2 regions of the Kitasatospora sp. NPDC086009 genome follow, and region 2 is predicted to be linked to the other one. Evidence: predicted binding sites of a transcription regulator. Region 2 holds the regulator's gene; the other holds the start of a gene.
The links. The regulator HspR, encoded in region 2, represses chaperone genes until heat shock. The targets are predictions, from matches to a motif close to TTGAGNNNNNNNNNCTCAA.
Positions count from the first base shown of each region.

Region 1: a site for HspR is predicted at 5,260-5,278, ahead of lon (endopeptidase La). Genes of this name have one in related genera too.

Region 1 covers NZ_JBITSA010000006.1:308,902-316,892, reverse strand. The annotation lists gene ACIF6L_RS17935 (ABC transporter permease) at 1-737, shown strand, start outside; gene ACIF6L_RS17930 (ROK family protein) at 778-1,992, opposite strand; gene ACIF6L_RS17925 (GtrA family protein) at 2,007-2,663, opposite strand; gene lon (endopeptidase La) at 2,844-5,237, opposite strand; gene ACIF6L_RS17915 (rhomboid-like protein) at 5,401-6,159, opposite strand; gene ACIF6L_RS17910 (response regulator transcription factor) at 6,734-7,471, shown strand; gene ACIF6L_RS17905 (sensor histidine kinase) at 7,550-7,991, shown strand, end outside.
Region 2 covers NZ_JBITSA010000001.1:784,994-792,984, forward strand. The annotation lists gene ACIF6L_RS03655 ((Fe-S)-binding protein) at 1-1,048, opposite strand, end outside; gene dnaK (molecular chaperone DnaK) at 1,341-3,179, shown strand; gene grpE (nucleotide exchange factor GrpE) at 3,176-3,796, shown strand; gene dnaJ (molecular chaperone DnaJ) at 3,962-5,110, shown strand; gene ACIF6L_RS03675 (heat shock protein transcriptional repressor HspR) at 5,118-5,624, shown strand; gene ACIF6L_RS03680 (helix-turn-helix domain-containing protein) at 5,837-6,826, shown strand; gene ACIF6L_RS03685 (hypothetical protein) at 6,900-7,058, opposite strand; gene ACIF6L_RS03690 (hypothetical protein) at 7,416-7,991, shown strand, end outside.

The DNA.
Region 1 (7,991 bases), on a different contig from region 2:
CGCTGGTGGTGGACCCGGCCGGCACCGAGGACACCCTGCTGGTCGCCAACGCCCGCGGCCCGGCCGCCGCCCGGGCCGCCCAGACCATCGTCACCGCGGTGGACCAGACCCAGGGCCGGACGGTGCGCACCGTCGACACCATCCCGCTGGCCAAGGGCGACACCAACGGCCTGTCCTCCTTCTACCTGGTGATCGGCTGGTGCGTCGGCGGCTACCTGGTCGCCTCGATCCTCGGCGTCAGCGCCGGGGCGAAGCCCGCCAACGCCTACCGGGCGGCCATCCGGCTCGCCGCCCTCGCGCTGTACTCGATCGCGGCCGGCATCGGCGGGGCGGTGATCGTCGGACCGGCGCTGAACGCCCTGCCCGGCTCGTCCTGGGGGCTCGCCGCGCTGGGCGCCCTGGTGGTGTTCACGGTCGGCGCGTTCACCATGGCGCTGCAGTGCCTCTTCGACATCATCGGGATCGGCGTCGCGGTACTGATCTTCGTGGTGCTCGGCAACCCCAGCGCGGGAGGGGTCTTCCCGCCACCGATGGTGCCCCCGTTCTGGCGGGCCATCGGCGCCTGGATCCCGAACGGCGCCGGCACCGACGCGGCCCGCTCGATCGCCTACTTCGGCGCGACCAACCTCACCATGCCGCTGCTCGTGCTGCTGGTCTGGGCACTGGTCGGCGTCGCCGTCACCTTCGCCGCCGTGCTGCGCCGGCCGCGCGGGGGCCGCGAGCTGCCCGCCGGGTAGCCGGACCACCGCCACCGCCCGGGCCGGCCCGACACCGCCCCTACCCGTCGAGCCGGCCCGGGTCCGCGACGATCGCCCGGACCACGCCGACCGCCGCCCCCAGCAGCGGCCCGCGCCGGCCCAGCCGGGAGACCGTCAGCCGCTCCTCCGTCCAGGGGCGGACGGTCACCCGGGCCGCCAGCTCGGCCCGCATCCCCGGCAGCAGCCAGGGCGCCAGCCGGGCGTAGCCGCCGCCCAGCACCACCTCGGCCGGGTCGAGCAGGTTGACCGCCCCGGCCGAGGCGATCCCCAGGGCCGACCCGGCCCCGTCCAGCGCCCCGCGGACCTCCTCGTCCCCGGCCCCGGCCCGCTCGGCGAGCAGGGCGACCCAGTCGCCCCGGACCCCCTCCAGCCCCGCCGCCCGCAGCACCGCCGCCTCCCCCGCGTACTGCTCCAGGCAGCCGTGCGCCCCGCAGGCGCAGCGCGGTCCGTCCGGGTGGACCGGCACGTGCCCCAGCTCTCCGGCGTAGCCGTGCGCCCCGCGCATCAGCCGGCCGCCGACCACGATCGCCGAGCCGACCCCGGCCTCGGCCGAGACGTGCAGGAAGTGATCCGCGGCGCCGCCCAGCCAGAGCTCGGCGAGCCCGCCCAGATTGGCCTCGTTCTCGGCCTCGACCGGCAGCTCGGCCAGGCCCTGCGCGCCGGCCGCGCGCAGCGCCGGCCGCAGCTCGGCGGCCAGCGGCACGTCCTGCCAGCCCAGATTGGCGGCGCGCTGGAGCACCCCGTCGCCGTCGCCGACCAGGCCGGGCACCGCGAGCATCAGCCCGGCCGGGCGCAGCCCCGCGTCGACGACCGCCCGGCGCAGCAGTTCGGCCAGGTCGGCCATCACGGCGGCGGGCCGCCGGTCCCGGTTGCGGATCTCCTGACGGTGCCAGGCGCGGACCTCGCCGCGCAGGTCGACCACGCAGGCGCCGAGGTGCTCGACCCCGATCTCGGCGCCCAGACCCGCCGGTCCCTCGGGGTTGAGCCCCAGGGCCGTCCCGGGCCGGCCGACCTTGCCGCTGGGCGCCGCCGGACCCTCCTCGACCACCAGCCGGGCCGCGATCAGCTCCTCGGCGAGCGAGGACACCGCCGCCCTGGTCAGCCCGCTCTCCGCGGCGACCTCCGCGCGCGAGCGCGGGGCCCGCGCGATCACGCCGAGCACCAGCGCCAGATTGGCCCGCCGCATGCCCTGCTGGCTGGCCGGCCCGGCCCGGAGGCCGTCCGTCTCGCGCATCGCGCTCACCCCGCTCAGCTTCCGCCCGCCCCGCCGGTGGGCGGGTCCCGCAGTTCGGACCGGTGTCTGCAGCGTAACCGCGTTCGGCCGGCCGCTCCCGCCGGGCCCGGGGGCCGGATCGGCCGCTCCGGCCCCCGCCGCGCCGGCCCGCTACGGGATCCGCTGCGGCTGCTCCACGCGGGGGCGACGGGCTCGGGGAAGCGCGTGAAGACCCAGCGCTGCATCGCCCAGAAGCGGAAGAGCATCGCGACGAAGGTGCCGAGGACCATGCCGCTCAGGAAGTCGGCCACCTCCTGGGTGAAGGGCGTCACCTGCGGCTCGCGCAGGTCCAGGACGTAGCGCGAGACGATCAGCGGGAGGTCGTTGACGCCGATCGCCACCACGCTGACGAGCAGGAACAGCAGCACCTCACGCCGGTGGCCGCGGGCCCGGAAGGACCACCGGCGGTTGAGCACGTAGGAGACGGTGGTGGCCACCACGGTCGCGATGGTGAGCGCAACCACCGGTTTGTGCTCCAAAAGGGTGAACTTCAGTGAGAAGTTGATCACTGTTGTCAGAACGAAGCACGTCCCCCCGACCAGCAGGACCTTCACCAGCCTGCGGTGCCTGACCAGGAACGGGCGCAGCCCCGCCGGCACCTTGGCCAGGGCGCGCTGAGTGGGGGACGGCATCTTCGCAGTTTCGCACGGGGCCCGCCGACGCTCCCTCCGACGGAATCAGCGGGAAGGCGGCCCGGCGGCTCGCGACGCTCCGGCGGCTCCCGGCGCCCGGTGCCCCCGGTCGTGCGAACGGGCGGCGGCCCGGCGGGAGCAGCGCGCTCCGCCGGGCCGCCGCCCGTTCCCGTCCCGCCGTCAGGCGGCGACCAGCACCTCGGCCGGCTCCAGGGCCAGCTCCAGCACCTCCCGCACGTCCGCCACCGGGTGGACGGTGAGCCGCTCCAGCACCTCGGCCGGGACGTCGTCCAGGTCGGCCTCGTTGCGCTTGGGGATGATCACCGTGCCGACCCCGGCCCGGTCGGCGGCGAGCAGCTTCTGCTTCACCCCGCCGATCGGCAGCACCCGCCCGGTCAGCGACACCTCACCCGTCATCGCCACGTCCGTGCGCACCCGGCGGCCGGAGAGCAGCGAGGCCAGGGCGGTGGTCATGGTGATGCCGGCGCTCGGCCCGTCCTTGGGGACGGCCCCGGCGGGGACGTGCAGGTGCACGCCCCGGTCGCGCAGCGAGGTGACCGGCAGCTCCAGCTCGGCGCCGCGCGAGCGCAGGTAGGAGAGCGCGATGTGCGCGGACTCCTTCATCACGTCGCCCAGCTGCCCGGTGAGGGTGAGCCCGGTGCCGCCCGTCTCGGCGTCCGCCAGCGAGGCCTCGATGTACAGCACGTCGCCGCCGGCGCCCGTCACCGCCAGGCCGGTCGCCACACCCGGTACGGCGGTCCGCCGCTCGGCGGGCTCCTGGGCCGCCTCCGGGACGTGGTGGGGCCGGCCGATCAGCGCGCGCAGCTCGCCCGCGCCGATCGCGGCGGGCAGCTCGCGCTCGCCCAGCTCGGACTGCGCGGCGATCTTGCGCAGCACCCGGGCGATCGAGCGTTCGAGGGTGCGGACGCCGGCCTCGCGGGTGTACTCCCCGGCGAGCCTGCGCAGCGCCTCCTCCTCGACGGAGACCTCCTCGCTCGTCAGTCCGGCCTTCTCCAGCTGGCGCGGGAGCAGGTGGTCCCGGGCGATGACGACCTTCTCGTCCTCGGTGTAGCCGTCCAGCCGGACCAGCTCCATCCGGTCGAGCAGCGCCTCCGGGATGGCCTCCAGCACGTTGGCGGTGGCGAGGAAGACCACGTCCGAGAGGTCCAGCTCGACCTCCAGGTAGTGGTCCCGGAAGGTGTGGTTCTGCGCCGGGTCCAGCACCTCCAGCAGGGCGGCCGCCGGGTCCCCCCGGTAGTCGGAGCCGACCTTGTCGATCTCGTCGAGCAGGACGACCGGGTTCATCGAACCGGCCTCCTTGATGGCGCGCACCAGGCGGCCGGGCAGCGCGCCGACGTAGGTGCGCCGGTGGCCGCGGATCTCCGCCTCGTCCCGGACGCCGCCGAGCGCCACCCGGACGAAGGTGCGGCCCATCGCCCTGGCCACCGACTCGCCCAGCGAGGTCTTGCCGACGCCGGGCGGGCCGACCAGGGCCAGCACCGCACCGCCGCGCCGGCCTCCCACCAGGCCGAGCCCCTGGTCGGCCCGGCGCTTGCGGACGGCCAGGTACTCGACGATCCGGTCCTTGACGTCCCCGAGGCCGGAGTGGTCCGCGTCCAGCACGGCGCGGGCGCCGGCGATGTCGTAGGCGTCCTCGGTGCGCTCGTTCCAGGGCAGCTCCAGGACGGTGTCCAGCCAGGTGCGGATCCAGGAGCCCTCGGGCGACTGGTCGGACGCCCGCTCCAGCTTGTCGACCTCCTTGAGCGCGGCCTCGCGGACCTTCCCGGGCAGGTCGGCGGCCTCGACCCGGGCGCGGTAGTCGCCCTCCTCGTCGGCCGGGTCGCCGTTCAGCTCGGCCAGCTCCTTGCGGACGGCCTCCAGCTGGCGGCGGAGCAGGAACTCCTTCTGCTGCTTGGCCACGCCCTCCTCGACGTCCTTGCGGATGGTGTCGTTGACCTCCTCCTCGGCGAGGTGGTCGCGCAGCAGGGTGAGGGCGTACTCCAGGCGGGCCACCTGGTCGGCCTCCAGCAGCACCTTGAGCTTCTGCTCCGCGGTGACGAAGGACGCGTAGCCGATGTTGTCGGCCAGCTCGCCGACGCCCTCGATCTGGGCCACCCGGTCGACGATCTGCCAGGCGCCGCGCTTGCGCAGCCACTGGGTGGAGAGCGCCTTGTACTCCCTGACCAGCTCGGCGGCGCGGCCGGCCACCGGCGTGCCCTCCGAGGACTCCCGGAACGGCGTGGTCTCCACCCAGAGCGCGGCGCCGGGCCCGGTGGTGCCGACGCCGATCCGGACCCGGCGCACGGCGCGGACCAGCGCGGCCGGCTCCCCGTCGGCCAGCCGCCCGACCTGCTCGACGGTGGCGAGGGTGCCGACCGCCGCGTACGAGCCGTCCACCCGCGGCACCAGCAGCACCTGGGGCTTGCCGGCGCCGGCCGCCGCGGCCCGCGCGGCCTCGACCGCGGCACGCACCTCGGTGTCCTTGAGGTCCAGCGGGACGACCATGCCCGGGAGCACGACCTCGTCGTCGAGCGGCAGTACGGGCAGGGTGAGCGGAGTGGACGTCGATGCCATGATCTCTCCCCAGTCAGCGAAGTTGAGTTGCCCTGACTAAGGATTCCCGGCCATGGAATGTTCCCCCCGCCCTGTTCGCCGGGAGCGAACAAGAAGGGGTCCGGGCAGGGGTGTCAAAAACGCCTCGCGGGGGCGCGCACCGCCCCCCGGGAGCACCCGGGAGTTACGCGCGGTCCAGCAGGGCGGTCGCCCCCTGGGCCTGCGCCGGGCCCGTGGCGCCGACGGCCGCCGCCTCCGGGCGCCGCCACCGGGGGCCGGGCCCGTTCCGCAGCCAGCGCCAGAGCGCGACCCCGGTCAGCAGCGCCACCGGGTGGCCGACCCCGGTCACCAGGTCCCGGTCGCCGGCGATCTGCTCGGCGACCAGGACGGCGGCGCCGCCGAGCGCGAGCAGCCGCCCGCGCGGCGGCAGCAGCCCGGCCAGCGCACCGAGACTGACCAGCACGCCGTAGCTGACCCCGATGTCCAGGCAGTCCAGCGCGCGGGGCTCCATCCGACCGGTCGCCACGGCGGTGATCACCACCGACTGGGAGAGCACCGTCGCCGTGACGTGCCCGATCCCGAAGACCGCCGCGGCCCGGACGGCGCCCACCCGGCGCTCCAGCGGCGCGACGGTGAAGGCGAAGGCCCAGAGGTAGGGCATCCAGATCGTCCCGGCCACCCAGAAGCCGCTGAACAGCAGGGCGCGCAGCGGGTGGTGGACCAGGTTGTGCCCGTCCGAGCTGGAAGCCTCCTGCAGCCGGAGCACGAGGCCCGGGTCGGCCAGCCCGGCGAAGGTGGTGGTGGCCACGACCACGGCGAGGTAGCCGAGCGCGAAGGGGTTGCGCCGGGGCGTCGGCACCCGGGCGAGCACCCAGGCGGCCGGGCCGGTCCGCAGGCCGAACCGGAGCATCCCGTACGGCGGCCCCGGACGCGGCCCGCTCACCACAGCGCTCCTCCGCAGCTCCGCCATGCCGCCTCCGCTCCAGACCCGCAGCCTCCGGCCCCCGTCCGGTGCTCAACGTACCGGCGCGCGCCGGAAATCCCACCTGTGCGACTTGTCGTGACCACGGTACTTCGGGGTCCTGGGAGCCAGCTGGGAATACCCCGTGAACACCATGTGGCGCGCGACTCCACGATTGGTACAGACCTGCACTCCGTCTACGCACGAGTAGCGGCTCTGACCGGCGGCTTGTCGTCAACTGGAGTGCATACGTACCGTTACGCAGTGAAAAATCGGCGGGTAAGGTACTGGCCCGTGCCCACTTCCGAGTGGGTCGACGGGCGGCCGGACGGCCGGCCCACGGGCCGGAAACATCCGGTCCACCTGCCGGGAAGCACCGGGTGTCCGTACGCTGCGAAGTGTGCGGGAGCGGTGGGCAGTCCACACCTGTCCTCCGACTCCGCACGCGCTACGGGACGGCGGACCCGGCACAGTCCACGACGGAACAAGACTACGAGCGGAGCCTCGCCATCCCCACAGGTGGCCGGCCCGCAGCCCTGGGGGCGGTGGCGTGACCGTGACAGAAATTCAGCAGGACAACCAGAACAGCGGCGGCACGGTGAGCAGCCAGCGCAGAGTGCTGGTGGTGGAGGACGAGCCCACGATCGCCGAGTCGATCGCGGCCCGGCTGGGCGCGGAGGGCTTCAAGGTCGCCGTGGCCCACGACGGCCCGGGCGCGGTCGACGGGTTCCACACCTGGCAGCCCGACCTGGTCGTGCTCGACATCATGCTGCCCGGCTTCGACGGCCTTGAGGTGTGCCGCCGGATCCAGGCCCAACGCCCGGTACCGGTCCTGATGCTGACCGCGCGTGACGACGAGACGGACCTCCTGGTCGGTCTCGGCGTGGGCGCCGACGACTACATGACCAAGCCGTTCTCCATGCGGGAGCTGGCGGCCCGGGTCAACGTCCTGCTGCGCCGCGTCGAGCGTGCCCAGCAGGCGGCCCGCACACCGGCGCTCGGCTCGCTGCGCTTCGGCGAGTTGGAGATCGACCACGTGCAGCGCCGGGTCCGGCTGGCCTCGGGCGACGTCCACCTGACGCCGACCGAGTTCGACCTGCTCGCCTGCCTGGCCGCACAGCCGCGGGCGGTACTCACCCGCGAGCAACTGCTGGCCGAGGTCTGGGACTGGACGGACGCGTCCGGCACCCGCACCGTGGACAGCCACGTCAAGGCGCTGCGCCGGAAGATCGGCGCCAGCTGGATCCGCACCGTCCACGGGGTCGGCTACGCGCTGGAGGCCCCGCTCTCCTAGCGGCGCCTCGGGCACCGGGCCTCCGGGGGGCCCGTGTCCCGAACCGCCGCGCGGACCCGCGGGGATCACAGGGGACCAATGACCTTTCCACAGCAACGCAACGGCGACGCCGACGGCGTCCGGCCCACGCTGGCCGCCCGCGCCGCCCACCGGGTGTGGGCCGACATCCGGCCGCTCGACCCGGTCCGCTCGATCAAGGGCAAGCTCGCCCTCCTGGTGATCGTCTCGGTCTTCCTCGCCACCGGCATGGTCGTGGTGGCGATCCGCTCCGAGACGCAGATCCGGATCATCATGGTCTTCTCCATGATCGCTTCGCTGCTCTTCATGCAGTTCCTCGCGCACGGGCTGACCGCCCCGCTGCGCGACATGACCGCCGCCGCCCGCGCGATGGCCTCCGGCGACTACAGCCGCCGGGTCGAGGTGAGCTCCCGGGACGAGATCGGCGAGCTGGCGGCCACCTTCAACCACATGGCGGCCGACCTGGAGGCCGCCGACCGGCACCGCCGGGAGCTGGTCGCCA
Region 2 (7,991 bases):
CGCCCTCCATGTCCTTGCCGCCGCCGGCGAGCAGGTACGGCGCCTTGGCGAAGGCGTGCTCGCGCAGGCTCATGATCAGCAGCTTGGGCGAGAGCGGCTTGCCGGTGTTCCAGGCGGGGCACTGCGACTGGCAGCGGCCGCACTCGGTGCAGGTGGAGAAGTCGAGGATGCCCTTCCAGGAGAAGTGCTCGACCTGGGAGACGCCGAAGACGGCGTCGTCGGCCGGGTCCTCGAAGTCGATCGGGGCGCCGCCGCTGGTCATCGGCCGCAGGGCGCCGAGCGCGGTGCCGCCGTCCTCCTCGCGCTTGAAGTAGATGTTGAAGAACGCGAGGAAGCGGTGCCAGGCCACGCCCATCGAGGGGTTGATGCCGATGGTGATCGCCCACGCGAAGGAGATGCAGATCTTCAGCATCGCGAAGAGGTAGATCAGGTTCTCCAGCGTGCCGTGCGCCAGGCCCTTGAAGGCCAGCACCAGCGGGTAGGAGACCAGGTACTTCGCCTCGTACAAGCCGACGTTCTCCAGCGCGCCCTCCAGGCCGCGCAGGATCATGATGCAGAGGCCGATGCCGAGGATCGTGTACTCGACGTAGAAGGCCTGCCAGGCGATCGAGCCGGCGAACCGGGACTTGCGGCCGGACCGCGACGGCAGGCTGAGCAGCCGGATCACGATCAGGGTCGCGATGCCCAGCGTGGTCAGCGTGCCGACCAGCTCGGTGAAGAGCTCGTACGGCAGCCAGCCGCCGAGCACCGGCAGCACGAACTCGGCGTCGAACAGCTGGAAGAAGGCGGTCAGCAGGGTGAGGCCGAGGGTGAAGAAGCCCACCGCGACGAACCAGTGCGCGATGCCGACGACGCCCCAGCGGTTCATCCTGGTGTGGCCGACGAACTCGACCGCCACGGTCTTCACCCGCTGGGCGGGCACGCCGAATCTGGTGGGGTCGGACTGACCCGTCCGCACCACCTTGAAGATGTACATCGCCGCACGGGCGGCGAGCGCGGTGCCGATCACAAACGTGACCAGCGAGATGACGATCGCTGCTAGCTGCATCGGCTCTCCGTCTCCTGCGGCTTCCTGGTGAGAGTTTCTACGCGTGCGAGTGTACTCGTCGGTAACTTGCCGGGCCGACGGCCCGGACATTACCGCCCGTCAACACTTCTCCAGAAGATGCTCAAGGTATGGCGGCAGTCACGCGAGCCCGGCGCACCACGCCTTCCGGCGGGTCGGCGCGATTTTCGGCTCAGCAAAGTTGAGCCGTTGGGACTCATAGCTGTTGACGCCCTCCGCCGAGTCGTGCATCCTTGAGCCTGTAAAGCTCAACTCTTCCGTGGAGGTACCAACGATGGCACGCGCGGTCGGCATCGACCTCGGTACGACGAACTCGGTCGTCAGCGTCCTTGAGGGTGGCGAACCCACCGTCATCACGAACGCCGAGGGTGCGCGGACCACGCCGTCCGTCGTGGCCTTCGCCAAGAACGGCGAGGTGCTGGTCGGCGAGGTCGCCAAGCGCCAGGCGGTCACCAACGTCGACCGGACCATCCGCTCGGTCAAGCGCCACATGGGCACCGGGTGGAAGATCAACCTGGACGGCAAGGACTTCAACCCCCAGCAGATCAGCGCCTTCGTGCTGCAGAAGCTGAAGCGGGACGCCGAGGCCTACCTGGGCGAGACGGTCACCGACGCCGTCATCACCGTCCCGGCCTACTTCTCCGACTCGGAGCGCCAGGCGACCAAGGAGGCCGGTGAGATCGCGGGCCTCAACGTCCTGCGCATCGTCAACGAGCCCACCGCGGCCGCCCTGGCCTACGGCCTGGACAAGGACGACCAGACCATTCTGGTCTTCGACCTCGGCGGCGGCACCTTCGACGTGTCCCTGCTGGAGATCGGCGACGGGGTCGTCGAGGTGAAGGCCACCAACGGTGACAACCACCTCGGTGGTGACGACTGGGACCAGAAGGTCGTCGACCACCTGGTCAAGGTCTTCCAGGCCGGCCACGGCGTGGACCTGTCCAAGGACAAGATGGCCCTCCAGCGTCTGCGCGAGGCCGCCGAGAAGGCCAAGATCGAGCTGTCCTCGTCCTCCGAGACCTCGATCAACCTGCCCTACATCACGGCCTCCGCCGAGGGCCCGCTGCACCTGGACGAGAAGCTCACCCGCGCCCAGTTCCAGCAGCTCACCTCCGACCTGCTGGAGCGCTGCAAGGTCCCGTTCCACAACGTCATCAAGGACGCCGGCATCGCGCTGTCCGAGATCGACCACGTGGTCCTGGTCGGCGGCTCGACCCGGATGCCCGCCGTCGCCGAGCTCGTCCGCGAGCTGACCGGCGGCAAGGACGCCAACAAGGGCGTCAACCCGGACGAGGTCGTCGCGATCGGCGCCGCGCTCCAGGCCGGTGTCCTCAAGGGCGAGGTCAAGGACGTCCTGCTGCTCGACGTCACCCCGCTGTCCCTCGGCATCGAGACCAAGGGCGGCATCATGACCAAGCTGATCGAGCGCAACACCACGATCCCGACCAAGCGCTCGGAGATCTTCACCACGGCCGAGGACAACCAGCCGTCCGTGCAGATCCAGGTCTACCAGGGCGAGCGCGAGATCGCCGCGTACAACAAGAAGCTCGGCATGTTCGAGCTGACCGGTCTCCCGCCGGCCCCCCGCGGCCTGCCCCAGATCGAGGTCACCTTCGACATCGACGCCAACGGCATCATGCACGTCGGCGCCAAGGACCTCGGCACCGGCAAGGAGCAGAAGATGACCGTCACCGGCGGCTCCGCGCTGCCGAAGGACGACATCGAGCGCATGATGCGCGAGGCCGAGCAGTACGCGGAGGAGGACCACAAGCGCCGCGAGTCGGTCGAGACCCGCAACCAGGCCGAGCAGCTCGTCTACTCGACCGAGAAGTTCATCGCGGACAACGCGGAGAAGCTCCCGGCCGACGTCAAGACCGAGGTCGAGACCGCCATCGGCGAGCTCAAGGAGACCCTGAAGGGCGAGGACATCGCGGCCATCCGCGAGGCCTCCGAGAAGGTCTCCACCACCGCCCAGAAGCTCGGCCAGGCGCTCTACGCCAACGCCGACGCCGCCGGTGCCGCGCCGGCCGGTGACGCCGCCGGCGCCAAGGACGACGACGTCGTCGACGCCGAGATCGTGGACGACGAGAAGCCCAAGGGCGGTGCGGCATGACGGAGAAGCCGCAGGGTGCTGAGCCCGGCGACGACTCCGCCGCCGAGGAGGCCGTGATCGAGGCCGCCGAGGAGGCCGCGGCAGCCGGTGACACCACCGGTGCCGCGGGCGACGCCGCCGCCAAGCAGCTCGCCGAGCGGACCGCCGACCTCCAGCGCCTTCAGGCCGAGTACCAGAACTACCGCAAGCGGGTCGAGCGGGACCGTCTGACGGTCCGCGAGATCGCGGTCTCCAACATCCTGGAGTCCCTGATCCCGGTGCTGGACGACATCGGCCGGGCCCGCGAGCACGGCGAGGTGACGGGCGGCTTCAAGTCCGTCGCCGAGTCGCTGGAGACGGTCGTGGCCAAGCTGGGCCTCCAGCAGTTCGGCAAGGAGGGCGAGCCCTTCGACCCGACCATGCACGAGGCGCTGATGCACAGCTACTCCTCGGACGTCACCGAGGACACCTGCGTCCAGATCCTCCAGCCCGGCTACCGGATCGGCGAGCGGATCATCCGCCCGGCGATGGTGGCGGTCGCGGAGCCCCAGCCGGGCACCCAGACCACCTCCGCGCCGGACGCCGAGTCGGCGAAGTCCGCGGAGTCGGACAAGGCTGACGGTGGCGCGGACAGCTGACACCCCGTGCGCTGCGGAGTCGTACGCCGGCCAGTACGGCGGCCGGCTCCGCAGCGCCGTATCCGTTGACCCGGTTCCCCGCGGCGGGGAGTCCGGTGGATCCGTGGCCGGCGGGCCCACCCGCGCCGGATCCCTACCTGTTGACTCCGGGAGGTGGCGGCAGCCATGAGCGAACGAGTGGAGAAGGACTACTACAAGGTCCTCGGCCTGCCCAAGGACGCCTCCGCCACCGAGATCAAGAAGACGTACCGCAAGCTGGCGCGCGAGTTCCACCCCGATGCGAACACGGGCGACGCCAAGGCCGAAGAGCGCTTCAAGGACATCTCCGAGGCCTATGACGTCCTGTCGGACGAGAAGCGCCGCAAGGAGTACGACGAGGCGCGCACGCTCTTCGCCAACGGCGGCTTCCGCTCCGGCGGGCCCGGCGGGGGCAGCTACAGCTTCGACTTCGGCGACCTCTTCAGCGGCAGCCAGGGCGGCGGCGCCGGCGGCGGCGGGATCGGCGACGTCTTCGGCGGCCTGTTCAACCGCGGCGGCCGGCAGGCCCAGCCGCGGCGCGGCGCGGACGTCGAGACCGAGGTGACGCTCTCCTTCGAGGAGGCGGTGGACGGCGCGACCGTCCCGCTGCGGATGACCAGCCAGGCCGCCTGCCGCACCTGCAGCGGCACCGGCGCCAAGGCCGGCACCACCCCGCGGGTCTGCCCGACCTGCGTCGGCGCCGGCACCGTCAGCCGGGGCCAGGGCGCCTTCGCGCTGTCCGAGCCGTGCCGGGACTGCCGCGGCCGCGGCATGATCGTCGACGACCCGTGCGCCGACTGCCACGGCAGCGGCCGGGCCAGTTCGGCCCGCACCATGCAGGTCCGGATCCCGGCCGGCGTCCAGGACGCCCAGCGCATCCGGCTGAAGGGCAAGGGCGCCCAGGGCGAGCGCGGCGGCCAGTCCGGCGACCTCTACGTCACCGTGCACGTCGACGCGCACCCGGTCTTCGGGCGCAAGGCCGACAACCTGACGGTGACCGTGCCGGTGACCTTCCCCGAAGCCGCTCTGGGCGGCACCATCGAGGTGCCGACGCTCAACGGCCCCTCGGTGAAGCTCAGGCTGCCCCCGGGCAGTGCCAACGGCCTCACCCTGCGGGCCCGCGGCAAGGGCGCCACCCGCAAGGACGGCACCCGGGGCGACCTCCTGGTCACCGTGGAGGTCGTGGTGCCACAGCACGTCACCGGCGACGCGCTGACGGCCCTGGAGCAGTACCGCGAGGCCACCGCCTCCGACGACCCGCGAGCCGCCCTCTTCAAGGCGGCGAAGGGAGCGTGACGACCAGATGACCCCCGACAGCGGCCCGATCGGGCCCGGCATCGGCGAAGGCCTGCCCGGCGGCGCCCCGCGTGCCCGCCGTGCGGCACCGCCGCCGCACTACGTCCTCACCGAGGACACCCCGGTCTACGTGATCTCGGTCGCCGCCGAGCTCTCCGGCCTGCACCCGCAGACCCTGCGCCAGTACGACCGGCTCGGCCTGGTCTGTCCCGACCGCACCGCGGGCCGCGGCCGCCGCTACTCCAGCCGCGACATCCAGCAGCTGCGCGAGGTGCAGCGGCTGTCCCAGGACGAGGGCATCAACCTCGCCGGCATCAAGCGGATCATCGAGCTGGAGAACCAGGTCACCGCACTGCAGTCGCGGATCACCGAGCTGGTCGACTCGCTCGAAGGCGCCGCCTCCGCGCTCCAGCAGCGCGAGGCCGCCGTCCACGCCTCCTACCGGCGGGATCTCGTCCCCTACCAGCCGCCGAGCCAGTCCAGCGCACTGGTCGTCTGGCGCCCCAAGCGGTAACCCCGCCACCACGGCACCCGCCGCCGGCTCCCTCCTGATCGGGGGGTGCCGGCGGCTCGGTCGTCTGTGAGAGAGTGCTGGACCGGAGCGTGCCCCTGGCAGGCAGAGCTGTCGGTGGCAGTCCTTACCGGCCGTGACCGCGACCTAGGATGCCTGGTACAACCGACTTTAGAACGTTGACTACTTGTCCGGTCGACGACAGGGAGCCGAAGATGAGTGGGCGAGAGCAGCCCGGTCCCGCAGGTGGCGGATCGCGAATACTGTCTGCCGACGCCCGCTCGCTCTATCTCAGGACCGTCCACGGCAACGGCCGGCTGACAATCGGCGCCGGCCCGGGCGAGACCGCCGCGCTCCGCGAGCTCATGGACCTCGGTCTGCTCATTCCGGACAGTGACGAACCCGGCTCGCTCATCGCGGTCGACCCGGCCCAGCTCTCCTTCAGCCTGAGCTCCGCCTGGCAGCGCCAGGCCCTCGACCTGCTGGCCCGCGCGGTCGCCCTGCCGGCCGATCTCAGCGAATTGGCCGACGCCTTTCACAGCCCCGACCAGTCGGGCGGCCCCATCGAATACGTCCAGGGCAAAGCGCTCATCAATCAGCGCCTCCAGCAATGCATGGCCACCGGGATGACCGAGGGCCTCGCCATGCAGCCGGGCGGCCCCCGCCCGCCCGAGCTGCTCGCCGCGGGAATGGAACGGGACCTCAAGAGCCTGCAGCAGGGCGCTTCGATGCGCACGATCTACAACGCGAGCACCCGATACCACCAGCCCACCCGCGAATACGTGTCCCGGCTGGCGAAGGAGGGTTATCAGTTTCGCACCCTGGACGAGCCCTATGCCCGCCTCATCATTGTCGACCGGCGGCTCGCGGTAATTCCGGTGGGCGATGACGACCTGGCCGCTTTCATCCACGATCCGGCGGTCATCAAATATCTCGTGGAAGAGGTATTCGAGCGGAACTGGGGCCGGGCGCTGGAGTTCGACGGCGACACCACCGTCCCGCAGCAGGTGGTCTCCCGGCTGCGCCAGACGATCATCGACCTGCTTCTTTCCGGTACGAACCATCGGGTCATCGCCCGCAGACTCGGCATCAGCGAGCGCACACTGGCGCGACATATCGCCGAGATGCGGGAGGACTACAACGTCGATTCCCTGTTCCAGCTGGGCTACGTCCTCGGCCGGGCCGCGCAGCACCGGCCGGAGTGAGGGCCCCGAACGGCGGCGGGCGCCCGCGCCTGGAGCCTTTCGGCACTCGAACGTCCGCTATGACAGGGAGCGGTCAGCCCCAGTTCATGTCATTGGCGACGAGGTAAACGGCGGCCTTGGCACGGGAATCCCCGGCACCTGCGTCCACCTGCGGCTGCGTACCGTTTGACAGGACGCAGACACCGGCCAAAGCTCCGGCCGCGATGGCAATCGGAAGCACGACCTTGCGCACAAGCCTGGACATACGGGACACCAGCCCACTCCCTTTCCGAAAGTTGCTCTAGCCGAACTAATAGCACTGGAGTCCACATGATGCCGCACGCCGAGTTGTGGTGTCACCTCCCCGTTGTCCCCCGGCGGCGTCATCTCCCTGCCAGGCAGCCAGATGACAGGGCAGAAACCTGGACGCGAGCGTGACCACTGATAGACGATCAGTTCGCCCCCGATGGTCCAGCACCAGGTCAAAAACCTGTTGCTGTACGGTCAATTCTTCATCACCACAGGGCACTGGATCCACCTGAAGCAGCAACTACTCTCAACGCCTGCCGGCACCGTCCCCCAATCCGGTCGGCCTTCCCCCGGAGTCGACATGACCGAGCCCTACCTGCGTCACCACGACAGCCAGGCCCCCGAGGGCCGGCGTGCACGTGTGTTCCTGGCCGCGCCGCTGATGCGGTTGACCGGCCCGGCGGACAGCGTGGTGACCCTGGCCAGCCGGACGCGGCTGACGACACTTCGCACCACGCTCCTGCGCAGCGGTGCCGCCGTGTACAGCGCCCACCACAGTGACGCCTGGACGATCGCCGGCCGGGCCCCCGAGCCCCGGGTGCCGTCGGACTTCCGGGCGCTGCAGTCCGCCGACCTGGTCTTCGCCTACGTCGGTGCGCCGCTCTCCGCCGGTGTGAGCCTGGAGCTGGGCTGGGCGTCGGCGCTGCGCAAGCCGATCGTCCTGCTGGTGGACGAGGCGATCACGCACAACCCGCTGATCGCCACCATCGAGCAGGTCGCCCCGGTGCTGCCGCTGGTCTTCGACGACACCTGGTCGCAGGAGGCCCTCCACCACACCGTGGAGACCGCCCTCGACTGGGCCGGCATGGCGCTCTCGCTGCGCGAGGGTTTCTGGACCGCCCCCGGCGACCAGTTCAGCATCCCGCGCCAGCAGCCC